DNA from 2 places in the Cytobacillus dafuensis genome. Region 2 is predicted to be linked to the other one. Evidence: riboswitches for the same ligand, from Rfam matches in the RefSeq annotation. Region 2 holds a riboswitch; the other holds the start of a gene.

Region 1 (8,150 bases), 1.8 Mb from region 2:
ACGCTTTAAGTGGAGAATTGATCCAATTTGGTGCTGACCGTGTAGTTACAATAGAGGATGAAAAATTAAAACAATATACTCCAGATGGTTACTCTCAAGCAATTATGGCTGTAATTGATGCTGAAAAACCAGAAGGTCTTATCTTTGGTCATACAGCATTAGGAAAGGACCTTGCCCCTAAAATTGCAGCAAAATTAAACTCTGGATTAATTTCAGATGTGACTGCTTTAGAAGTAGCAGGAGGAAACTTAGTTTTCACACGTCCTATTTATTCTGGAAAAGCATTCGAAAAGAAAATTGTTACCGATGGTTTAATTTTTGCAACTATTCGTCCGAATAATATTAGTCCTTTAGAAAAGGGTGAATCAAGAACTGGTGAGGTATCTTCTTTATCAGTTGATATTAAAGATCTTCGTACAATCATTAAAGAGGTAGTTCGCAAGGCAAGTGAGGGTGTGGATCTATCTGAAGCGAAGGTTATAGTAGCTGGAGGACGCGGGGTTAAGAGTGAAGAAGGCTTTTCTCCATTACAGGAACTTGCAAAAGTTCTTAACGGAGCTGTTGGAGCTTCCCGCGGCGCTTGTGATGCAGACTATTGTGATTACTCATTACAAATCGGTCAGACAGGGAAGGTAGTTACTCCTGATCTATATATTGCTTGCGGTATTTCAGGTGCAATTCAACACCTTGCAGGCATGTCAAACTCCAAAGTAATTGTTGCTATTAACAAGGATCCTGAAGCAAATATCTTTAAAGTGGCAGATTACGGAATCGTTGGAGACTTGTTTGAAGTTGTCCCAATGCTTACTGAAGAGTTTAGAAAATTATTAGTTAATGCATAGAAAAGCGGAAGCGCCTTGAAAGGGGAACATCAACTAAATACCGCCACGTCCTGTCGCATTGTCGACACTAGTACATCCTGTACGTCGGGGGTAGGCGCTCCTCCTAAAAGCTCCACTTTTAGTCGTGCGATGCATATGCTGCCGAAGCATTCCTTGTGGAGCTAGGCATTCCTCTAACTCGCGAAAAGATTTTTATATTGTGAAATGACGGGCGGTATTGATTCCGCTCGTTTTTATGTCATACAGTCTTTTCTACATATACGAATAGTAATACTGAATAAGGGAAAATTACGTATCGAAGCAAAATGTTAGCATCAGTAAATAATCAATGTTATACTGTCGGTAGTATATAAGTTGAATATTAGGAGGCATTTATTATGGCAATTACAAACGTTACAGATCAAAGCTTCGCTACTGAAACTGGTTCAGGAGTCGTTCTTGCAGACTTTTGGGCTCCATGGTGCGGACCGTGTAAAATGATCGCTCCAGTTTTAGAAGAGCTTGACTCTGAAATAGGAGATAAAGTAAAAATCGTAAAGATTGATGTAGATGAAAACCAAGAAACAGCAGGTAAGTTTGGTGTTATGAGTATCCCGACTTTACTCGTTTTTAAAGACGGTGAAGTTGTAGATAAAGTTGTCGGCTTCCAACCGAAAGAAGCTCTTGCAGAACTTCTTTCTAAACATGCATAATAAATAAGATTAAATGTAAATTAAACCCCCGGCTTCTCCATTGAAGTCCGGGGGTTTTGCTAAGGAAAGAGCATTTCTAATTTGGAAGTGAAAATATGAATGAAATGATTAAAAACAAACTAATGCTTTTACCTGATCAGCCTGGCTGTTATTTAATGAAGGATCGCCAAGGAACAATTATCTATGTAGGGAAAGCAAAAATATTAAAAAATCGTGTTAGATCGTATTTTACTGGCTCGCATGACGGGAAAACCCAAAGGCTTGTAAATGAGATCGAAGACTTTGAATATATTGTAACATCCTCTAATATGGAAGCATTAATCCTTGAGATGAACTTAATCAAAAAGTATGATCCGAAATATAATGTAATGCTCAAGGATGATAAGACCTATCCGTTTATTAAATTAACTGCTGAGAAACACCCCCGCCTCATTACAACTAGAAAGGTAAAAAAAGATAAGGGGAAATATTTTGGTCCATATCCAAACGTATCAGCTGCTAATGAAACAAAAAAACTCCTGGATAAAATTTATCCATTAAGAAAATGTACAACACTTCCCGATCGTGTTTGCCTTTATTATCATCTAGGACAATGTCTTGCACCATGTGTAAAGGAAGTCGGCGAGCAAGAATATAAGAAAATGACAGATGAAATTACCCGTTTTTTAAATGGCGGCTATAAAGAAATAAAAAAGGATCTCACAGAGAAAATGATAGCTGCAGCTGACGAGCTAGACTTTGAAAGGGCAAAGGAGTTCCGAGACAAAATCGTTCATATTGAGGCCACAATGGAAAAACAAAAAATAACGACGACAGACTTAACTGATCGTGATGTATTTGGTTTCGCAGTGGACAAAGGCTGGATGTGTGTACAGGTATTCTTTATTAGACAAGGAAAGTTAATCGAACGAGATGTTTCGATGTTTCCACTTTATCAAGAGCCTGAAGAAGAAATATTAACTTATCTGGGGCAATTTTATTTAAAAGCAAATCACTTTAAACCGAATGAAATATTGCTTCCTGATTCAGTGAATGCTGAAATGGCTGAAGAGCTCATAGGAGTTAAAGTTTTTAAACCACAGCGTGGACAGAAAAAAGATTTAGTTAAACTTGCATGCAAAAATGCGAAAATTGCCCTTCAAGAAAAATTCTCTCTCATTGAAAGAGACGAGGAAAGAACCATTAAAGCCGTTGAAAATTTAGGTGATCAGCTAGGGATTTATACCCCTCACCGAATCGAGGCTTTCGACAACTCCAATATTCAAGGAACAGATCCGGTTTCTGCAATGGTTGTCTTTATTGATGGGAAGCCAGAGAAGAGAGAGTACCGTAAGTATAAAATAAAATCTGTTCAAGGCCCGGATGATTATGATTCAATGCGGGAGGTTGTTCGCCGAAGATATTCTCGGGTTTTGAAGGAAAATCTTCCTCTGCCAGACTTAATTATCATTGATGGAGGAAAAGGTCATGTAGAAACGGTTAGAGATGTACTGGAAAATGAGCTCGGCCTTGATATACCTATTTCCGGTCTTGTAAAGGATGATAAACATAGAACTTCACAGCTTTTGTATGGAAATCCATTAGAAATTGTACAACTTGGAAGAAATAGCCAAGAGTTTTATTTGCTACAAAGAATTCAAGATGAGGTTCACCGTTTTGCGATTACATTTCATAGACAGCTAAGAGGAAAAAATGCCTTTCAATCTGTGCTTGATGATATCCAAGGAATAGGTGAAAAACGAAAGAAGCAGTTGTTAAAAACCTTTGGATCCATAAAGAAAATGAAAGCTGCATCACTAGAAGAATTAAGAGAAATTGGTCTTCCAGCGAATGTAGCGGAGGATTTAATTAAAAAATTACAGGAATAATATTGTTTGAAAAAAATGAATGTGCTATAATAACTGAAAATTAAATATTACTTTATCACATTAAAGCGAATTCAAAAAGAGAGTTAATTCTTAATTTTTGAAATGTCTCTTATAGTGAAGATAGAGGTGCGAACTTCAATAGTAAATGCTTGGAGAAGAATGGGCTTCAATGAAAAGCTTTGAAAGGGAATGTTTGCCGAAGTGGAGAAAGTCTCATCACTTTCTTTGCTGGTTTTGTATTGAATAAATGCAAGATTGTCAAGACAAATTCGTCTTGGAGAGCTATCACACTGTGAATAATCGTATTTTTTATACGCTTATAATCACAGCAATGGGATAGAATCTCATTGCTTTTTTTTATGCCATTATCCAAAACAAATCAAGGACGTAGGCATATTTTCTAAAGCAATTGTAGTCAAGACGGTCAAAACAAACTACTCGAATTAATAGAAAGAGGGGTAACCGTGGGACTAATTGTATTGAAGTTTGGTGGGACATCTGTTGCGAATGTGGAGAGAATAAGAAATGTAGCTAATAGAATAATTGAAGAAAAGAACAGAGGAAATGATTGTATAGTTGTTGTTTCTGCTATGGGGAAATCAACTGATGAGCTAGTCAGCTTAGCAAAGGAAATTTCCCCCAACCCAAATAAAAGAGAAATGGACATGCTCTTAACTACTGGAGAACAGATAACGATTGCATTATTAGCTATGGCTCTATCTGAACAGGGTTATCCAGCGGTTTCTTTAACAGGTTGGCAAGCAGGAATAAAAACTGAATCAGTTCATGGAAATGCCAGAATTATTGATATTGATACAGAAAGGTTAGAAAGTGAACTAAGCCAAGGCTTGATTGTCATTGTCGCTGGTTTTCAAGGGCTTACGAAGGAAGGGGCAATTTCTACATTAGGACGTGGAGGATCTGATACAACAGCTGTGGCCCTAGCTGCAGTTCTGAGAGCAGATAAATGTGATATTTATACAGATGTAACAGGAGTATTTACAACAGATCCTCGCTATATAACAGATGCTAGGAAGCTTTTAGACGTATCATACGATGAAATGCTGGAGCTTGCACATTTAGGTGCAAGTGTTTTGCATCCAAGAGCGGTTGAGTTTGCAAAAAACTATAATATCCCATTAGAGGTCCGTTCTAGCAGTGAGAGGGAAGCAGGAACGATCATCGAGGAGGAAGTCAATATGGAGCAAAATTTAGTTGTACGTGGAATCGCATTTGAAAGTGAAATAACGAGAGTAACCGTTTTAGGTTTGTCTAATTCCTTGTCATCACTATCTGTTATTTTCTCTGAATTAGCCAAGAATCATATTAATGTCGATATTATTATTCAAAGTACGATAGCTGATCAATCAACAAATCTTTCATTTTCGATTAAAAATGAAGATCTGAATGAGACGCTTCAGGTATTAGAAAATTGTAAACAAAGAATAAACTATCATCAAATTGAATCTGAGCAGGGCCTAGCGAAAGTTTCTATTGTTGGTTCAGGGATGATCTCCAACCCAGGGGTGGCAGCAAAAATGTTTGAAGTACTATCGACAGGCAATATTCCAATTAAAATGGTTAGTACTTCAGAAATAAAGGTTTCAACTGTCATTGAGCAAGAAAAAATGCTTCAGTCTGTTCAGTTGCTGCACAACGCTTTCAATTTATCTGGTATACCTGTAGAATCCTAATTTAAAAAGAAAAAGGCTTTCTACAGAAAGCCTTTTTCCAGTATTTTCATGATCGATTCAGAGTGTCTTTTTTATCCCATTTTACCGTGAAGTGCACTTTTCCCTTTTTTTTGTGGGGTTGTTCATATGCTTCACAAATTACTTCTTTCTGCATTTCTATTTGTTGTGCTATAAACCCAGCTTCCAGCTGAAATGTGCACTGATCATTTTTTTGCAGTCTGTCATTTATTAAGGAACTGAATAGCATAAATTCCATTTCGTTTTTTGATTCTTTTATTATACTAAGGTTTCCCCAGGCGGCCTGTTGAAAAAATTCGATCATTTGGGATATAGATTCCATGGGGTATTGGCGAGCAAGTCTTTTTCCTGCCCAATACAAAATGTCAGGTGCATCATTACCTAATATTTCGTTTAGTAGAACTTCTCGAATAAGTTCATAACCGAATACAGGAATGGTTTCAGATTTTTTTTCGTCATGTCTTAATTCTGCAGCTGTTTCACTCAAGCTAGATTCCTCTCTTTCTATTATTCTTCTATTATATACAATGTGGAACTAATTTAGACATGTAAACTTGAAAAAAGGCTATTTTTGTGACTAGAAAAAAATACTATTTCGAAATAAATAGAGATTTGTATTAATTATAGAAAAAACAAGGTCATCCATGCCATTTTTATAATATCAATATATTTCAAAAATTTTTTCATTTGAACAATTTATGTAATCGTTTCCTTGACGCTCTAAGATGTTGAGAGTAAAATGGACATGTCACATAATTGTAAGAAAATGATATGCCATTTTCGAGTTGATGTTTAAGGAAAAACACGACTTTTATACATAATGTTTAAAAGTGAAACCTTGAGCATCTTGTAAAAATTTAGGGGGGTAAATCATGGCGGGTAATCGAGAATTTTTTTATCGCAGATTGCATTCATTACTTGGTGTAATACCTGTAGGTTTGTTTATAGTACAGCACCTTGTAATCAATCATTTTGCAACAGGGGGAGAGGAGTCGTTTAATAAGGCTGCAGGTTTTATGGAAAATCTGCCATTCAGAACTTTCTTGGAAGTTTTTATTATATTCTTGCCTTTATTATTTCATGCCATCTATGGACTTTATATTGCCTTTACTGCTAAAAACAATGTAAGTAGATTTGGATTTTTCCGAAATTGGATGTTTATGCTCCAACGTATTACTGGTGTTATTACGCTTATATTTGTTTCATGGCATGTATGGCAAACTCGAATACAAGCTGCACTCGGTGAGGAAGTTAACTTCGACATGATGGCGAGCATTCTTTCAAATCCGTTTATGTTCTGGTTTTATATAGCTGGTGTTATTTCTACCATTTTCCACTTCTCTAACGGTTTATGGTCTTTCTGTGTCAGCTGGGGAATCACACTCTCACCTCGTTCACAGGTAATATCAACATATGTAACGATTGCTATCTTTATTGCGCTATCTATTGTAGGTATTCGTGCAATTACAGCATTTATTTAATATTATATTAAAAATTTGTTCGGGTTTAAAAGTTGTACTTTAGGTTTACTAAGTATTAGGGAGTGAATCACAATGGCTAAAGGTAAGGTAATTATTGTCGGCGGTGGTTTAGCCGGCTTAATGGCAACAATTAAAGTTGCAGAATCAGGGACTCCGGTTGAGTTATTCTCTTTAGTTCCGGTTAAACGTTCTCACTCTGTTTGTGCTCAAGGTGGTATTAACGGAGCTGTAAATACAAAAGGAGAAGGGGATTCTCCATATATCCATTTCGACGATACCATTTATGGTGGAGACTTTTTAGCAAACCAGCCTCCTGTTAAAGCAATGGCTGAGGCTGCACCAGGGATCATTCATTTATTAGACCGTATGGGCGTTATGTTTAATCGTACACCTGAAGGATTGTTAGATTTCCGACGCTTTGGAGGAACTCAGCATCATAGAACAGCATTTGCTGGTGCAACTACTGGTCAGCAGCTTCTTTATGCTTTGGATGAGCAGGTTCGTCGTTTCGAGGTTGCTGGTTTAGTGACGAAGTATGAAGGATGGGAATTTTTAGGTGCTGTCATTGATGATGAGGGGATTTGTCGTGGTGTAGTAACGCAAAACTTAACCTCTTCTGAAATTAAATCCTTCTCTGCTGATGCAGTTATTATGGCAACTGGCGGACCTGGAATTATTTTTGGAAAATCAACAAACTCTGTTATTAATACTGGTTCAGCAGCTTCCATTGTTTATCAGCAAGGTGCATATTATGCAAATGGAGAATTTATCCAAATTCACCCGACAGCTATTCCAGGGGATGATAAGCTTCGTCTTATGAGTGAATCAGCACGTGGTGAAGGTGGTCGTGTTTGGACATATAAAGATGGTAAGCCTTGGTATTTCTTAGAGGAGAAATATCCTGCATATGGAAATCTTGTTCCAAGGGATATTGCTACTCGAGAAATTTTTGATGTGTGTGTAAATCAAAAATTAGGAATTAACGGAGAAAACATGGTATACCTTGATCTTTCTCATAAAGATCCTCATGAGCTAGATGTTAAGCTTGGTGGAATCATTGAAATATATGAGAAGTTCATGGGTGATGATCCACGTAAAGTTCCTATGAAAATCTTCCCTGCTGTTCACTATTCAATGGGCGGACTTTGGGTTGATTATGATCAAATGACTAATATTCCAGGCTTATTTGCAGCAGGAGAGTGTGATTATTCTCAGCATGGTGCAAATCGCCTTGGTGCTAACTCATTATTATCTGCCATTTATGGCGGGATGGTTGCAGGTCCTAAGGTTCTTGAATATATTGAGGGTCTTAAAAAGCGTTCGGATGATGTATCTTCTTCCATATTTGAAGGCTATGTGAAGCAAGAAGAAGAAAAATGGAAGAACATCATGTCTTTGGATGGTACGGAGAATGCATATGTCATCCATAAAGAGCTTGGCGAATGGATGACAGATAATGTAACAGTTGTTCGACATAATGACAGACTATTAAAGACAGATGAAAAAATTGTTGAACTTTTAGAACGCTATAAAAACATTAATATTAATGACACGG
Region 2 (8,150 bases):
TTCTTTGTTTCATCAATCGTTGCAATATCTCCAAGCGTAACATTTGGAGCTACGATTAAACCTTTAAGTTTATCTAAACTAGTTACATCACCAAACACCTTAATATTGCTTGTTTTTCCATCAATTATTTTTTCTCCGATGGCTAAGGCTGAATTTTGCCCTTGAAGAACGCCCATAACAGCTTGAAGTGAAACTTGTTTTTCCGCTAATTTTTCATTATCAATTTTGACGGAAATGACGGAATCTGTTATCCCATAGACATCAACACTGGATACCCCTTTAATATCTTGATATAATGGCTGGAGTTTTTCCTGAACTAATGCCATATTTTCTGAAGTCATTCCATCTTTAAACGTTACAGCTATATTTGCAATGGGAATCATAGAAGTATTGAGCTGTGAAACGGTTGGCTTTGATATGTATGGAGGTAAATTTACGTTATTTAATGCATCTTGAACTTCTTGTTTTGCTTGCTTCATATCGGATCCAGCTTCAAAAAATATATCAATTTTTGAAAATCCGTCCCCTGTTGTAGAGTAGACAGATTTTTTTCCATTCACACCAGTAACTGCTCGTTCAACCGGAATAGTTACCTCAGATTCCATCGTTTTCGAATCCGTCCCTTGACCCATGGCAATTATGGTTACTTGCGGATTATCAGCAGTTGGCAAAAACTCCATAGGCAGTCTAAAATAACTTACAACTCCAATAACTAAAATTAATATGGTCATTAATGTAACAGCAGCTTTATTGCCAAATGCCCACTTTGTTATGAAAGACATTCTTTGTTTCTCCTCTCAAAAATAAAATTATTACCGAAAATCCTTACCATAAATTTCCTTAAACCCCAATAAATATTATTAATTTTATAAAAAATTAACAATTTTACATTTATTTCATTAATATCCCTCATTTCTACCATTTCCTTTGCATCTTCATTTTAGAAAAAATGGAATTTAATTGCATTGATCTACAGGATTATATTTTTCTAAGACTTGAGGTGTATTGACTTTTGTCTGGATCAAAGTAATGCTCCCTTCTATTCCGAATATCTCAATAAAGTGAAACTTCCATCAGTGGGGTTTTTTGATCCCCCACTGATAGTTAGTTGAACCAATCGGGCTTTTACGGGCAGTTGTCCCCCACCTATCTTCCTCGCTTCTCTCGCAATCTTGAGGTGGGGGGGCTTACTGCCCGTTAATGCGGGATACAACAATAAAGACCTATATACCTTAAAATTAATAAGGTAATAGGCCTTTTCTCAATTCATATAAGCAAGTAAATTTTTTAACAACTAAAACCACTTACTCCTAATTCAATGTCCTCTTCAAAAACTCCCTTGTACGTTCCTGGGTCGGCTGATTAAAGATTTGCTCTGGGCTACCTTCCTCGGCAATTACGCCCTTGTCCATAAAGACAACACGATCCGATACTTCCTTAGCAAACCCCATTTCGTGGGTGACGATTAACATCGTGAGACCGCTATCTGCAAGTTCCTTCATGACCTTCAGAACTTCTCCTACCATCTCAGGATCTAGGGCAGATGTTGGTTCGTCGAACAGCATAACATCTGGTTCCATGGAAAGTGCACGTGCAATAGCGACACGCTGCTTCTGTCCACCTGATAATTGCTTTGGCTTTGCGTTCACATATTGATCCATTCCAACAACTTTCAAATATTTCATCGCGACTTTTTCTGCTTCTTGGCGGGAACGCTTTAGTACTTTCATTTGGCCGACGGTACAATTCTTTAAAACATTGTGGTTATTAAATAAATTAAATTGTTGGAACACCATTCCTAACTTTGTACGGTACGCGGAGATGTCATGCTTATTATCCAAAATATTTTCTCCGTTATAAATGATTTGGCCGCCGCTCGGTTTTTCTAATAAATTTACACATCGCAGAAGAGTTGATTTCCCTGACCCTGAAGAGCCGATGATACAGACAACCTCGCCCTTATTTACCGAAAAATTAATGTCCTTCAACACTTCATGCGTACCAAAAGCTTTATTTAAATGTTGAATTTCAATAACTACTTCCATTCTTTTGCCCTCCTTCGCCTAATGATTATTCTTTTTTCGCAGCAAGTCCTCCGGTGTCTCTACTTGCATTTGATTGGCATACATCGTGTAATTCTCCGGTCCATCTATTCTCTTTTCGATGTAACGCAGAATTCTTGTTACCGTAAAGGTCATTATAAAGTAAAGAATACATGCTACGAAAAATGATTCGAAATATCTGAAGTTGTTACCTGCGATTGATTTTGTTTGGAAAAATAATTCAGAGACCGAAATGACATTAAGCACTGAAGTATCCTTTATATTGATAACGAATTCATTGCCTGTTGCTGGTAAAATATTTCGGATGGCTTGTGGCAAGACAACATTCTTCATCGTTTGAAAATGGTTCATCCCTATTGCTTGTGCTGCTTCATATTGTCCTTTATCAATAGAAAGAATACCACCTCGGATGATTTCTGACATATATGCCCCTGTATTAATTGATACGATTAGGAATGCAGCGTTTAATCGATCCATATCAAAACCGAAAGCTAAAGCAGACCCATAATAAATAACCATTGCTTGGACAATCATAGGAGTTCCACGGAATATTTCGATATAAATAGAAAGTATTGCATTAATCACTTTAAGAAAGATTCTCTTTGCCCCACTATCTGGTGTAGGAATGGTTCGGATTACGCCAATTAATAAACCGATGATAAAGCCTAATATCGTACCAACCATTGCAATTAAAAGCGTTACACCAGCACCACGAAGGAACATTGGCCAATTATTTGTAATGATTTCAACTACCCACTCAAAACTCATAGTTCTCCCCCTTTAAGAAAAGCGAAACCGACTGCATGAAGATGCACCCGGTTTCACATAATCATTAATTGGCTGCTGGTTGATTTTTAATAGCAGCATCCATAATGCTTGTACGTTCATCCTCAGAGATGCCTGCCAAGATTTTATTGATTTCTTCCGTTAAGTCACTGCCCTTTGCAACACCTACTGCAATTGCAGTATCATCATCTGATGTTTTAAAGCCATCTTTAAATTCAATCATCTTAAAGTTTTCGTTAGCAGATTCAGCACTTACTCCTTCTGGACGTTCAGATACATATCCATCAATAACTCCTGATTCAAGCGCAACCCTCATTGCTGGGAAGTTATCCATAGCAGGCTGTTTGTTCACACCGTCAATTTGATCGATGACTGAATAGTGGAAAGTATTTAATTGAGCAGACACTTTTGCACCATTAAAATCTTGGATAGATGTAGCTCCATCATATTTTCCGCCTTTTTTAACAACCATAACTAAATTCGATTTATAGTAGACGTCTGAAAAGTCAATCGTCTTTTTACGTTCAGCTGTTGGCGACATTCCTGCAATAATAGCGTCAATTTTTCCAGAAGTCAGAGCCGGGACTAGGCCATCCCACTCAGTCTTCACGATCACTAATTCTTTTCCTAAACCGTCAGCGATTTTTTTTGCGATTTCTACATCGTATCCACCTGCATATTCTGCACTTCCGTCAATTTTTACGCCGCCATTTGCTTCATCCATTTGTGTCCAGTTGAATGGAGCATATCCAGCTTCAAGCCCCACTTTAAATGTTCCATTTTCAGACTCTCCTGCACCACCTGTTTTTTCAGAATCCTTGCTTGTACCACATCCTGCCAAAAGTAAAATCATAGATAAAGACATTACTATTAAAAATGATAATTTTCTCCTCATGAAGCTTCTCCCCTTTTGTTATGATAGTTTAATATATTTCTATAATCGGAAAGGTATGCATGCCACCCAATTATAAAAGTCCCATTATTCAATTTATTCGGGAAATTTACATAATAAAAAGAGACCTGAGGTAAACTCAGGTCTCGTATTATACATTTGCCCTTAAGTCCTCTTCTTTCCCTAAATGAGATAGCACAACTCAATAAACCGGGATGTTTATTGAGACAGTCCTGCAGTTCTTAACTGCAGACCCAGCAAGCAATACAGAGAATATTACAAGCTTCGGCGACATTTCCTTCTCAATAGCATCATAGCTTCTCAAGCTCCGCTAAAGACTGTTAAATATCGCGCCTCTACCTCACTAGTAAAAAGTGAGGTCTTATTAAATTGTTACATGTAGTCTACAATAATCGATATAATCTGTCAACATTCTATAAGGAAAAAGTCACAGAAAATCATTATTTTAATATTATATTAATTTAATGTTCTTTTATCACGCGAATTGTTTTTAATTCAGTATCTCATGCACCTTGAACTGGAAGACCGGCTTCAATATTTGTTCTTGTATACATTACGAAATTATTACACCAGGGATAAAGATCGGAATCCCAGGAGGATAAACCATAACACTTTTAAAATATAGGCTATGTTAAACTTCCCTGTTGATTTCCGCTGCAGTCACTTAGCGATCGCGGGCGGTCCGGAAGCCTGCTCGTAGCTATCTCTACTGCTGGGTCACCCTTTGACTCGCTTCTCCCGCAGGACATTGAATAAGCTTCCTAGAATGATCACCGCACGAAGGAAATGCGTTAGCATTTTCGAGGAACTCGCGCCTGCAGCAAGAATCAACAACAAAAATAGCATTATCAACACTGAGCTTTAACAAAGCTAAAATATAAAAAAGGATCATGAAATTTTCATGATCCTCCGATTAAATAATTATTATTTACTGCATTAAGTGCTTCGGTAAACCTCTTTATTCCTTCATTTATAGATTCTTCATTTTCCCTTGCAAAGGTAAAGCGGACGAATCCCTTTTTGGATCCCATTGTAGTTCCGGGTACATAGATAACCCCTCTTTTGATTGACTCTTCCAGCAATTGTACTTCATTAAAATCTTTATTCAACTTGCACCAAATATGGATTCCACCCTGCGGTATATAAAAGTCAACTTGATCCTTTAAATAAAATCTAAGGCTCTTGACAATTTGATCCCTTCGCTTCTCTAACTGTTTGACTAATTTCTTGATATGAAAATGAAATTCTTCCGATTCCAAAAAATCATTAGAAATCCATTGAGTAAAGCTAGCATGCCCGAAATCTATTTGCTGTTTCGCATCGGATAATCTTTCAATAACTGGTCTTGGTCCAATTATCCAACCAATTCGCAGCCCTGAAGCAACGATTTTCGATAAAGAGCTAATATATAAAACATTTCCGTTGAGATCCATTGATTTTAGAGTTGAGATCTCTTCTCCTGAAAAGGACGTTAAACTATATGGATCATCTTCAACAACAGGAATCCCATATTCAGAAGATATTTCCAAAACTGTTTTCCGCCGATTTTTGTGAAGTAAAGCTCCTGTTGGATTTTGAAAAATCGGATTTAAAAATATCATCCGAATTCGATGTTTTTTATGTAATGACACCAAATCATTAGGGTTTATTCCATCTTTATCTACTGGTAAATAATATATTTTGAGCCCTGCCGATTTAAATATAGGGAGATTATAATGGTAGGATGGCTCTTCAATAGCAATTGCATCTCCCGGTTTTAACAGACATTGAACGACTAAATGTAAGGCTTGTTGGGCTCCCGATGTAATAAGTATTGATGAAGGATTTGTATCAATTCTTCGAAATTGTTTAACGTGTTTTGTAATGGTCTCTCTTAATACTACATTTCCTTGTGGATGGTCATATCCTAAGCTTCCAATAAAAGACCTAGTAGAAGTAATCTTTCTTAAGGAATCCAATGGAAAAAGATCCTCCGATAATTCCCCGCTTGCTAAATCAATCAGTTTATGCTCTACCATTTCTTTGCGAATTTTTTGTGTAACAGGTAAATTGGGCAAAAAGGATCCAGCCTTAATATACCTGTTCCAGCTCGGTATACGTTTCCTCGTAATTCCCCATATATCTTTGCTAATGGTCGTACCGCTTCCTCTAGTTCTTTGTACGAGCCCATTGGATTCCAACTCGTCATACGCGGCAACAACTGTGCTTCTATTGATGTTAAGCTCTTTAGCTAAGTATCTTTCAGAAGGTAATGGTTTATCAGGTGGAAAAGTACCATCTGCTATGCCATTTTCGATATATTCTGCAAGCTGTTTATATATAGCTTTTTTCGCTTTTCGATCTGGTTTCCAGTCCATTTACTACATTCCTCACTACTTTGTTTAGCCCTAATACTAATTATTGTATTCATATTTCTTTATTTATTCAAACTTAGGAAAGTTCATTTTTCCAATATTACCTATTGCACTATTACTTCTCTAGGTTAAATGACAGTATCGGTGTTAAGCAAAAAAAGTAATATATACTCCAAGAGCAATTATTGCAAGGATGATAATTACACCATAAATTAAAGATAAATTAATATTATTTCTTCTTGTTGAGCTGCTATAATTTTCGTCGCCATTACGAGTGACTAATAGAGTTAAGACAATTGATATGAATAAGATACAGAAAACCAAAGCAAACATAATCTTCATGTTACACCTCTTAAGACATTTTAGATTCTAACTAAAATTATACTAGGATAAAAAAATATCAATAAAAAAGTAAAATCAATTGAGATATTTTTAATCTTCAAAGAATTTTTTTTGTTGGGTAAACTATTAATCTTTTAGGATACTATTTTTTCTAAATAATAATAGTATACGATATGTCTCACAATTAAATACCATCCATTTTGTCAGAAATTTAACCAACCACTTTTGTAAAAGTGACTTGTTAAACGATTCTTTATTTTAAAAGAAAAGGCTGATGTACCAATATTTACAAGCGTATTTTTGAACATTTTGTGACACCAATCACATTTCCTTGCCTTTCAGAATTAGAGCGACTAATATATAAATCGACTGTGAATCATGAAACATGCTAAATCATTATTTCGCTATGAAACTACAAAATAAAATATGGAAGGGGTTATTCCATGAGAAAAAAATGGTCTTTTTTATCAATAGTTTTCACTATTGTCACTATGTTAACAGGATGCGAACCGCTATTGGTTTTGGATCCTAAAGGGCCCCAAGCTGAAAGGCAAGCAAGTGACATCATGTTATCGATTGGAATTATGTCGATAATTGTCCTAGCTGTCTTCGCTATTTTAATTATTATGCTAGTAAAATATCGTGCTTCAAAGCAAAGAGATGATTATGAACCACCTCACATTGAAGGAAATATATGGATTGAAGTCATTTGTGTGGGGATTCCCGTTTTAATAGTCGCTTACCTTTCCTTTGTTTCCGTTCAAAGTAACAATATCGTTGAGTCAGCACCGAAAGGGTATGAAGATAAAGAGCCATTAATTGTATATGCTTCAACATCTAATTGGAAGTGGCATTTTAGTTACCCTGAAGAGAATATCGAAACAGTTAATTACTTGTATATTCCTACAGATCGAGCACTTGAATTTAAACTCTATTCATACGGCCCAATCACGAGCTTCTGGATTCCTCAGCTTGGTGGACAAAAATACGCAATGTCTGACATGGTCAATACATTACATTTAGCAGCTGATGTTCCAGGTGAATATATGGGACGAAATGCCAACTTTAGTGGAAAAGGATTTGCTGAAAATACCTTCAATGTCAAAGCGATGCCTGAAAGTGAATTTGATGATTGGGTAGATGAAGTGAAGAAAACAGCGGAACCTCTTACTGAAGAGAAATTCGATGAATTATTAAAACCAGGTCATGTTGGGCAGTCCACATACACTGGAACTCACTTAGAATTCATGCCTCCTCCAGAAGGTGAAAATGGTGGACATAATCACGGATCATCTAATTCAGAAAAATCTGCAGATGATTCACATGAAGAACATTCTAATCACCAACATCATTAGGTTTATCTTACGTTAAAACAAAAAGCTAGTTTTATATATCAAGAATTCCTGAAAGGAGTCACAAATGTATGGATTACTTTGATCGATTTGCCGTACCACATACAAGTCCTGCTATTTATGCATCGATGGTTGCCATTGGACTTACAGTTATCGCAATTATCGCTGGCTTGACCTATTTTAAAAAATGGGGCTATTTATGGCGTGAATGGTTAACAACAGTTGACCATAAACGTATTGGTATTATGTATTTAATATCTGCATTATTAATGCTATTCCGCGGTGGAGTAGATGCAATTATGATGCGTGCTCAACTAGCAGTGCCTGAAAACACGCTGTT

What was found. A riboswitch is a leader RNA that binds a small molecule or an ion and turns the genes downstream of it on or off. The one in region 2 is predicted to bind lysine.
Region 1: another riboswitch for lysine. It lies ahead of FSZ17_RS17165 (aspartate kinase); the one in region 2 lies ahead of FSZ17_RS08470 (transporter substrate-binding domain-containing protein).

Annotation. Positions count from the first base shown of each region.
Region 1 covers NZ_CP042593.1:3,586,209-3,594,358, reverse strand. The annotation lists gene FSZ17_RS17180 (electron transfer flavoprotein subunit alpha/FixB family protein) at 1-842, shown strand, start outside; gene trxA (thioredoxin) at 1,220-1,534, shown strand; gene uvrC (excinuclease ABC subunit UvrC) at 1,630-3,402, shown strand; lysine riboswitch at 3,516-3,695, shown strand; gene FSZ17_RS17165 (aspartate kinase) at 3,867-5,096, shown strand; gene FSZ17_RS17160 (YslB family protein) at 5,143-5,601, opposite strand; gene FSZ17_RS17155 (succinate dehydrogenase cytochrome b558 subunit) at 5,987-6,595, shown strand; gene sdhA (succinate dehydrogenase flavoprotein subunit) at 6,668-8,150, shown strand, end outside.
Region 2 covers NZ_CP042593.1:1,782,881-1,791,030, reverse strand. The annotation lists gene FSZ17_RS08485 (efflux RND transporter permease subunit) at 1-782, opposite strand, end outside; gene FSZ17_RS08480 (amino acid ABC transporter ATP-binding protein) at 1,311-2,045, opposite strand; gene FSZ17_RS08475 (amino acid ABC transporter permease) at 2,064-2,831, opposite strand; gene FSZ17_RS08470 (transporter substrate-binding domain-containing protein) at 2,896-3,744, opposite strand; lysine riboswitch at 3,927-4,108, opposite strand; partial or broken gene FSZ17_RS23680 (hypothetical protein) at 4,266-4,372, opposite strand; gene pdxR (MocR-like pyridoxine biosynthesis transcription factor PdxR) at 4,662-6,119, opposite strand; gene qoxA (cytochrome aa3 quinol oxidase subunit II) at 6,902-7,813, shown strand; gene qoxB (cytochrome aa3 quinol oxidase subunit I) at 7,882-8,150, shown strand, end outside.